Regions from separate parts of the Ponticoccus litoralis genome, predicted to be linked through region 1. Evidence: riboswitches for the same ligand, from Rfam matches in the RefSeq annotation. Region 1 holds a riboswitch; the other holds the start of a gene.

Region 1 (4,878 bases):
GGCCGAGGCCACGGCATCCAGACCCACCGCATGGGCCATCTGCCAGTCGCGCCCCGGGTAGGTCGACAGAACCAGCGCCACCCGCCGCGCGTCGGCCGGGACAGCGGCCAGCCGCCGCCACCCCGCCACCCGGTCACAGAAGGCCGCGACACGGCCCGCATGCACCCTGTGCACAACACGCGAGAACTGCAGGTCCGGGTCGCGCTCGCCCGCTTCCTTGAAGGACAGGACGCCGCCGAAGATCCGCCCGTCCACCTCGGGCAGCACCACGTGCATGGCCAGATCCGCCGGGGACAAGCCGCGCTCCGCCGCGTCCCGGGCCTCGCGGTCCGAGGTCGCCAGCGCCGCACTGGAACACCGGCACGCCGCCAGCGTCCAGCGGCGAGGCCCCGCCGCCCGAACGCCCGGAAAAGGCGGTCAGGTTCACGATCACCTCCGGCGCCAGCGCCGCCACCTGCCGCCGCAGCCAGCCCGTGGCCTCCGGCGCCTTCAGCGAGGGCACGAAGAGCGCCGCCACCTCGAAGCCCCGCGCCCGCAGGCCCTCCATCACCGCCTCGACCGGCTCCAGGTCCGCCGCCACCGAGGTAAGACCGGTAGAAGACCACCACCGCCCCGGGTTTCTTCTTGGTCAAAATACCGTCGGGGGGCTCGGCCTGTCCGAGCGGGGGGCAGACAGCCCCTCCGGCAATCGCCCCGAAGGCCACCGCCGGACAGCAGACGCCCTCCTCGGGCGTCCATGCGCCGACCTGCGGCAGGCCCTTGGCGCCTCGCACCGGTCCGGCATAAAGCCCCGAGGCCAGCGCCATCTGCGCCAGCGCCGCCTGCGCCGCCACCGCGCCGCCGCTGTCGCAGAGATGCTGCAACCGGCGCAGCGTGGAGACCGGCAGGGTCGAGACCGCGTCCAGCCGCGCATCCACCCGCCCGTCGGCGGGCAGCACCGCCAGCGCGATGCCCTTCTCGCGGCACAGCGCCTCGACCTGTTGCAACCCATAGGCCCAGTAGGGCACGCCGCCGATCAGCCGGATCAGCACACCCTTCGCCCCCGCCAAGGTCTGCTCGACATAGGTGTCGACCGACAGCGGGTGCTTCAGCGCCGCAAGGTTCGCCAGCCGCAGCGCGGGCATCCGCTTCGCGCCGCCGCCGCGATGCCAGCCCGCCGCAAAGGCCCCAAGGTCCGAGTCCGAGAAGGACAGCACCACCAGATCGCCCGGGTCCTGCGCAAGGTCCCGAGGGGTGTCGGCCTCGTCCAGCCCGTGGCTTTCGCGAAAGATGACATGCATGGGCGTGCGGCGGGCCCAAGGCCCGCCCTACATCAGGCGGCGACCGGCGCCGCGCCAAGGATCGCGCGGATCGCCTCGGGCTTCACGTCGTCATGTTCGGCGATGACCACCACCTTCGAGACCCGCGCCTCACCGGGCTTCCACGGGCGGTCGTACTGGTGGCGCACCCGCGCGCCCACCGCCTGTACCAGAAGGCGCATCGGCTTGCCCTTGACGCTGGCATAGCCCTTGACCCGCAGGATGTTCAGCTCGTTCGCCAGCCGCTCGATGGCGGTGACCAGCTGCTCGGGGCTGTCGAGTTCCGGCAGCTCCACCACGATCGACTCGAAATCGTCATGCTCGTGGTCGTCGTGGCCGTCATGATGCGAGGGGCGCGCGTCCATGTCGTCCTCGGCGGCGGCCTCCAGCCCGAGGATGACGCGCGGGTCGACCACACCCTCGGCAACCTCGACCACCGGCAGCACGCGCGGCGCCTCGGCGGCGATGATCGCCTTGGCCCCGGCCACACCCTCGGGACCGGCAAGGTCGGGCTTGGTCAGCAGGATGATGTCGGCGCAGCTGATCTGGTCCTCGAAGACCTCCGACAGCGGTGTTTCGTGATCGAGGCTGTCGTCGGCCAGCCGCTGCGCGTCCACCCGCGCCACGTCGGGGGCGAAGCGGCCCGAGGCCACGGCCTCGGCATCGGCCAGCGCGATCACGCCGTCGACGGTGATCTTCGAGCGGATATCGGGCCAGTCGAAGGCCTTCAGCAGCGGCTTGGGCAGGGCGAGGCCCGAGGTCTCGATCAGGATGTGATCGGGGCGCGGCTCCAGCGCCATCAGCGCCTCGATGGTGGGGATGAAATCGTCGGCCACGGTGCAGCAGATGCAGCCGTTGGCCAGTTCCATGATGTTCTCGGCGGGGCAGTCGGGGATGGCGCAGCCCTTCAGGATCTCGCCATCCACGCCGACATCGCCGAATTCGTTGACGACGACCGCGAGGCGCTTGCCGCCCGGGTTCTGCATCAGGTGGCGGACCAGCGTCGTCTTGCCGGAGCCGAGGAAGCCCGTGATCACGGTGACGGGCAGTTTCGAAAGATCGGTCATTCGGCAGGCTCCTGCGTTTGCGGGGTCAGGGGTGGGATGCGCGCGATGCAGTTGCGCTTGAAGTGCTCGGGACGCTGGCGCCACGGGATCAGCCCGTCCGCCGTCTGGTGATAAAGCGACGCGCCTTCCAGCAGCATGTCGGAATGCGACGCCTCGTCGACATTGCCGAACACATAGGTCCAGCGGTCGCCGCCCCGCAGCGCGACGGTGCAGCCGAGATCGCAGTTCTGCAGGCACTCGACGGCGGTGACGCGCACGCCTTCGGGCGCGTCCCGCGCGGTGATCTCGTCGTACAGACGCTGTCCGGGGCGGCGGTCGTCGGCGGGGACGTCCATGCCCTTGCGGCATTTCACGCAGACAAGCAGTTCGGTCGGGGCAGTGGGCGCGGTCATCGTCTCTCCTGTCCGGGGGGATGACGGGCGCGGCCCTTCGACAGGGACCAATCCCGACACCGGCACACCCCGTCCGGTCTCAAAAGCTCTTCTCGCTGGCAGGTCTCCCGGCTTGCGGATCTCGGGCCTTGCGGCCCAGCGGTCCCCGACCTTCCCGGCGCGATGCCAGTGGCGATGGGGCCCTTTCCGGTTCACGGTCGCGGGGGCGGCTGCGCCTGACCCCGCACGGGGCTGCACATTCCCTTTTCACCTGTTTACACAGGCACCAGCAGGGTGCGAGATGCGCCCATTCGCCCCGAGTTGTCAAGGAGAAGCGCCATGTCCGACACGGTCACCCCCGAAGAGCAGGCCCGCCACGCCGAGAAGATGAAGAAGATCAAGGCGGCGCGCGATCGGATGATGGCAGGCAAGACCGGCGAGAAGGGGCTGATCATGGTCCACACCGGGCCGGGCAAGGGCAAGTCCTCCTCGGGATTCGGCATGGTGATGCGCTGCATCGCCCATGGCATGCCCTGCGCGGTGGTGCAGTTCATCAAGGGCAACTGGATCACCGGCGAGGCCGAGATGATCCGCGAACGCTTTGCCGAGGAATGTCGGTTCTTCGTCTCGGGCGAGGGCTTTACTTGGGAAACCCAGGACAAGGCCCGCGACATCGCCGCCGCTCAGGCCGGGTGGAAGATCGCGAAGGAACAGATCCTCGACCCCGAGATCCGCTTCGTGCTGCTGGACGAGATCAACATCGCGCTGCGCTACGATTACCTCGACATCGACGAGGTGGTCGATTTCCTGCTGCACCAGAAGCCCGAGATGACCCATGTCTGCCTGACCGGCCGCAACGCCAAGCCCGAGCTGATCGAAGCCGCCGACCTGGTGACCGAGATGACGCTGGTCAAGCACCCCTTCCGCGACGGGATCAAGGCGCAGAAGGGGGTGGAGTTCTAGGCTCCCACCGTTCCTAGTGCGGCGTTTCGCGGGCCGGGCAAGGCCAAGCGGGTCGTCGCCCCCTTGGATCGTTTCGCACCAAGGCGCGCAGCGACCGTGCCGCGCGATCCGGCGACCTTGCTCCCGGGTCGGCTCTCCCGGCGGCGCTGCCCAAACGATCCGATGGCCATGCCGGAGCGTTGTCTCTGCCGACAGCCCCGTCCGCCCGTCATCTCTCCCGACGGCCCTGCCCCTGCGTTGCCTCCCCTGCGCGTCTTCCCGTCCGGCGGCGCTGCGCTTGCGTCGCCCCGTCCGGCGGCGGCTGGACGCTGGAGGCAGTCCCGCCGCCCGCCGCGCCCCCGGCCCCATGCCGGGATGCGGTGAAGGGCCCGGGATGCGCGGCGGTCAGATGTCCTTCATCAGCCTCAGCGCATCGTAGATCGCCGCGTGGGTGTTGCGGGCGCTCACCGCGTCACCGATGCGGTAGAGCGCGAAACCCCCGTCCGGGTTGCGCGTCAGCTCCTGCGGCTGGCCGTCGATCAGCGCGTCGTAATCCACCGCGCCGCCGTTCGAGGACAGCGGCTTCAGCTCGAAATACAGCTCGTCCATCGGCAGGGTGCCGTAGTTCACCACCACCTGATCGTAGGTCTTTTCGGTCTTCAGGGCGCTGTAATCGGTGCCGATCACGGCCTTCAGCCGGTTGCCGTCGCGGGTCACGTCCTTGAGGCGGCGGGTCACGGTGAAGGTCACGTCCTTGTCCTGCAACGCGCGCATGTAGGGCACGAGGTTCATCGCCATGATGTCGGGCGCGAAGGTCCGGTCGGGGGTCATGATCTCGACCGTGCTGCCCGCATTGGCGGCAACCTCGGCGGCCATGACACCGGGATGATCGCCGCTTTCGTCGTAGATCAGGATGTTCTGGCCGGGCTTCACGTCGCCCGCGATGATGTCCCAGGCGGTGACGACCAGATCCTGCTCCTTGCCGCTTTCGAAAAGTTCGGTGTTGGGCAGGCCGCCGGTGGCCACGATCACCACGTCGGGGTTCAGGGCAGTGACGTCTTCGGCCTCGGCCCATGTGTTGAAGCGGAATTCCACGTCGCGCGCCGCGCATTGCGCCATGCGCCAGTCGATGATGCTGATCATCTCGCGGCGGCGCGGGTTCAGCGCGGTCAGGCGCACCTGTCCGCCCGGGTCGGGCTG
Region 2 (4,878 bases), on a different contig from region 1:
CGCACCGCCACCGCCGCCGCGGCCACGATCAGCAGGACGAAGGACAGCGCCACGACCGTGGCGCGCCGCCTGCCGGACGCGCGATAGAGATCGCCGACAGAGGCGGCGGTGGCGACGGTCGGAGTGGCGCTGGGGGCGGCCTGCACCGCCCCGCCTGTCGACAAGGTCCGCATGGACCCACTCAGAACCCGGCCCGATAGGTCATGCCGGGCTGGTAGGGCAGGCCCTGGAAGTCCTCGATCCACCGGCGCATCGCCTCTTCGGGGTCGATATCGGCGAACAGCTCGGGGTGCGCCCATTTGGCGATCTGCAGGGCGCCGGTGATCTTGGACGACCCGCCCGCGAGGTAGTAGTTGATGACGTGGACATTGCCGCTTTGCCCCGCCGGAGAGGACAGGATTTCCTCGCGGCCGGTCAGGTCGGCCCATGTCGTCGCGTATTGCGCCTCGGGGATCGTGGTGTAGGAACCCGGCTCCAGCTTGACGATCAGCTGCGGCTGGCGCTGGACGATTTCCTCGGGGTCGATGGTGAAGGCGTTGACGTTCCCGCGCGAGGCCGCCTGATCCTCGATGACGATATCGCCAAAGACATTCTCGCCCCCGCCGGCGGCGATCATGTCATGCCAGCCGGACCCCGGCGTCACGGTCACGAGCGGGCGCTTTTCCTCGAGGTAGACAGGCACCGGCGGGACACCGTCCAGACGCTCGGCCAGCAGGGTCTGGTAGCCGACGTAGTAATCCACCAGATCCGCCGCCTGCTCTTCCCGGCCGAAAAGCTTGCCCATCAGCTCGACGTTCTCGACATGCTTCAGCGTGTCCCAGGCGGTGATGACCATGACCGGGATGCCGAAGGGTTCCAGCTGGCGCGCCGCCTCTTCGTAGACGCCATTGCGCGGCAGGATCACCAGGTCGGGGTTCTTGGCGATGATCGCCTCGTAGTTCGGTTCGTTCTGCCCCTGCCCGACCACGTCGGCCTCGGTGAACTCGGGCCAGTAATCCGGGTCGCGATAGGTGCTGGCGCCGGTGCCGACAACCTGGTCGATGGCGCCGATGGCGCGGGCGAATTCCACCGAGTAGCGGTTGAAGATCACCGCGCGCTGGATCGGAAGATCGACCTCGACCGAGCGTACCGACATCGTCGGTGATGGTTTCGGCCCAAAGGGGCACCGAGGTCGCCAGCGCGACAGCCGCGGCGAAGAGGGTGGATTTGAACAACATGCGATCACCTCGATCAGTTTTGTTTCCCGAGGTGCTCTTGGGGTGCATCACGGCGCCGGACCCGGCGCCCTTCGGCGTCCGGCCCCATGGCCATGGCTGCCACCCTGCCGAGCCCCTCGTCGGCGGTTGCGTCTGCCATGGCAGGTCTCCTCGGCTCGCGGCTCGGACGTTCGATGATCCCTTCCCGGCCCGGGGGCCAGTGGCACGATCGCGAACTCGCCGCCTACAGTTGCGAGGGCAGCCGCAGCCCGGGTCTCCCCGTCCTGCGTTCCCTTTTCATCCGCCGTTGCGGAACCGTGGCAGGCCGGAAGATACAGAGATCGCGCTCCGCGGCAACAGCAAAGGCAGCGGGTCCCCGGCCGTGAGGGGGTAACGCATTGGCGCATCGGGATATTCGGTGGCGCTGGAACTGATGGACCCCCGACAGCCCGTCCGCGGAGCATGCTGGCCGATGCCCGGCGCGCGGCGGCGGGGGCCTTGTGGATGCGCGCTGTTCGCCGCAGGACCAGCGGGCGCGGAAAGCCGGGCCCGGCGCGCCACAGCCCGGCCTTCGCGACGGGGCATCCTCCGGTGGTCGGCCCGCCGCTTCCCGCCCGGGCGACAGGCAGGATAACGGACCCGAAAAGCCCCTGCCGATACCGGACGTCGACTTATCCCCGGAAAACGACCTTCAATATATTGACACCCCCCTGCCCCGGATCGCAATATGCAGTTGCTTTGGTTCCGGCGGGGTGACTCGTCGGCTAAGAGGGAAGCCGGTGAGGGTCCGGCACTGCCCCCGCAACTGTAAACGGCGAGTTTCTGTCCATTCCACTGGTGTCGGACGGCACCGGGAAGGCGGACAGGAAACGTTTGAGCCGCAAGTCAGGAGACCTGCCAGAGCATGAACGACGACCGCGGCGGAGGGCCCGGGCGCGCGGATAGGTCGTTTGGCCCTGTCCCCGTGTCCGCTTCGCCCACAGGCAGCAAACCGGCAAAGGGACAACCGCATGAGTATCACCGTCTATTCCAAGCCCGCCTGCGTGCAATGCACCGCAACCACCCGCGCCCTGACCGCGCGCGGCATCGATTTCCGCCTCGTCGACCTGACCGAGGACGCCGCGGCCATGGAACTGGTCACCGGGCTTGGATACCGGCAGGCGCCGGTTGTCGTCGCGGGCGACGAGCACTGGGCCGGGTTCCGTCCCGACATGATCAGCCGCCTGTCCTGACGCCGGGCGGTCGGTCATGGGGGGCCTCGCCTATTTTTCCAGCGGCTCGGGCAACACGGCCCGGTTCGTGGAGCGGCTCGGCCTTCCCGCCACCCGGCTGCCCCTGCGCGGCGATGCCGCGCCGCCGCTGATGACCGCGCCCTTCGTGCTGATCTGTCCGACCTACGCGGACGGGGCGGGGCGCGGCGCGGTGGCCAAGCCGGTGATCCGGTTTCTGAACATCGAAGCGAACCGGACCCTGCTGCGCGGCGTGATCGCCAGCGGCAACCGGAACTTCGGAGAGACATTCGCGATGGCCGGACAGGTCATCGCCCGAAAATGCAACGTGCCCGTGCTCTACCGGTTCGAACTCGCGGGGACCGACGCCGACATCGCCCGTGTTCGTGACGGGCTGCAAACCTTCTGGGGAACCCGATGCTTGACGCCAGCCTGACCCAAGGCCTTGATTACCACGCGCTGAACGCGATGCTGAACCTCTACGACGCAGAGGGCAACATCCAGTTCGAAGCCGACCGCATGGCGGCGCGGCAGTACTTCCTGCAACATGTGAACCAGAACACGGTCTTCTTCCATTCGCTGGAAGAGAAGCTGGGCTACCTCGTCGACGAGGGTTACTATGAGGCGCAGGTTCTGGAACAGTATCCCCGGGACTTCCTGCGCAGGATCTGGGAGGCCGCCTTTGCCAAGAAGTTCCGCTTTCCGACCTTCCTTGGCGCGTTCAAGTATTACACCTCCTACACGCTGAAGACCCGCGACGGGCAGCGGTTCCTCGAACGCTACGAAGACCGCGTCGTGATGAACGCGCTGGCGCTGGCGCAGGGCGATGAGACGCTGGCCATGCAGCTGATGGAGGAAATCCTCTCGGGCCGGTTCCAGCCCGCGACGCCGACCTTCCTGAACGCCGGCAAGACCGCGCGGGGCGAATTCGTGTCCTGCTTCCTGCTGCGGCTGGAAGACAACATGGAAAGCATCGGGCGCGGCATCAACTCGGCCCTGCAACTGTCCAAGCGCGGCGGTGGCGTGGCCCTGATGCTGACCAACATCCGCGAGTACGGCGCGCCCATCAAGGGGATCGAGAACCAGTCCTCGGGCGTCATCCCGGTGATGAAACTGCTGGAGGACAGCTTCAGCTACGCCAACCAGCTGGGCGCCCGGCAGGGTGCGGGCGCGGTCTATCTGCACGCGCATCACCCGGACATCCTGCGCTTCCTCGACACCAAGCGCGAGAACGCCGACGAGAAGATCCGCATCAAGACGCTGTCGCTTGGCGTGGTGATCCCCGACGTGACCTTCGAGCTGGCGAAGCGCAACGAGGACATGTATCTCTTTTCGCCGCACGACGTCGAACGGGTCTACGGCTGTGCCTTCTCGGAAATCTCGGTGACCGAAAAATACGCCGAGATGGTCGACAACCCGAAGATCCGCAAGAAGAAGATCAACGCGCGCGCCTTCTTCCAGACGCTGGCCGAAATCCAGTTCGAAAGCGGCTATCCCTACATCATGTTCGAGGACACGGTGAACCGCGCGAACCCGATCGCGGGCCGGATCACCATGTCGAACCTCTGCTCCGAGATCCTTCAGGTGAACGAGCCGTCGGAGTTCAACGACGACCTCAGCTATGCGCACATGGGCACCGACATCTCCTGCAACCTCGGGTCCATGAACATCGCGCGGGCCATGGATGGCGGCGATCTGGGCGCCTCTGTCGGCACCGCGATCCGGGCGCTGAACGCGGTGTCCGAGATGTCGGCCATCGACTCGGTGCCCTCGATCCGCAAGGGCAACGACGAAAGCCACGCCATCGGGCTTGGGCAGATGAACCTGCACGGCTTCCTTGCGCGCGAGCATATCCAGTACGGCAGCCCCGAAGGCGTGGAATTCACCAGCGCCTATTTCGCCGCCATCCTGTTCCACGCGTTGACCGCCTCTTGCCGGCTGGCGCAGAAAAAGGGCCGCAGCTTCAAGGGGTTCGAGACCTCGGCCTATGCCGACGGCAGTTATTTCGACAAGTATACCGACCGCAGCTGGCGCCCCGAGCAGCCATCCGTGAAGGCGCTGTTCAAGCGGTTCGGCATCGAGCTGCCGGGCAAGAAGGACTGGGTCGCGCTCAAGAAGGACGTGATGACGCACGGGCTGTACAATCGCAACCTGCAGGCGGTGCCGCCCACCGGCTCGATCAGCTACATCAACTATGCGACCTCCTCGATCCATCCGATCACCGCGAAGATCGAGATCCGCAAGGAGGGCAAGATCGACCGCGTCTACTATCCGGCGCCCTACATGAACGCCGAGAACCTCGAGTATTACCGCGACGCCTACGACATCGGCCCCGAGGCGATCATCGACACCTATGCCGCGGCGACGGAACACGTCGACCAGGGCCTGTCGCTGACCCTGTTCTTCCCCGCCGAGGCCAGCACCCGCGATATCAACCGCGCGCAGATCTACGC

Evidence for each region. A riboswitch is a leader RNA that binds a small molecule or an ion and turns the genes downstream of it on or off. The one in region 1 is predicted to bind cobalamin.
Region 2: it holds a riboswitch for cobalamin, as region 1 does, so the genes downstream of both, nrdH (glutaredoxin-like protein NrdH) here and ABFB10_RS06915 (DUF1636 family protein) in region 1, are expected to answer to the same signal.

Annotation. Positions count from the first base shown of each region.
Region 1 covers NZ_JBDNCH010000002.1:1,193,962-1,198,839, forward strand. The annotation lists partial or broken gene cobN (cobaltochelatase subunit CobN) at 1-1,280, opposite strand, end outside; gene cobW (cobalamin biosynthesis protein CobW) at 1,313-2,365, opposite strand; gene ABFB10_RS06915 (DUF1636 family protein) at 2,362-2,757, opposite strand; cobalamin riboswitch at 2,838-3,042, opposite strand; gene cobO (cob(I)yrinic acid a,c-diamide adenosyltransferase) at 3,076-3,699, shown strand; gene ABFB10_RS06925 (FAD-dependent oxidoreductase) at 4,084-4,878, opposite strand, start outside.
Region 2 covers NZ_JBDNCH010000004.1:137,270-142,147, reverse strand. The annotation lists gene ABFB10_RS21320 (FecCD family ABC transporter permease) at 1-173, opposite strand, end outside; gene ABFB10_RS21315 (ABC transporter substrate-binding protein) at 182-1,135, opposite strand; gene ABFB10_RS21310 (hypothetical protein) at 1,231-1,356, opposite strand; cobalamin riboswitch at 1,340-1,531, opposite strand; cobalamin riboswitch at 1,919-2,112, shown strand; gene nrdH (glutaredoxin-like protein NrdH) at 2,207-2,428, shown strand; gene nrdI (class Ib ribonucleoside-diphosphate reductase assembly flavoprotein NrdI) at 2,445-2,861, shown strand; gene nrdE (class 1b ribonucleoside-diphosphate reductase subunit alpha) at 2,843-4,878, shown strand, end outside.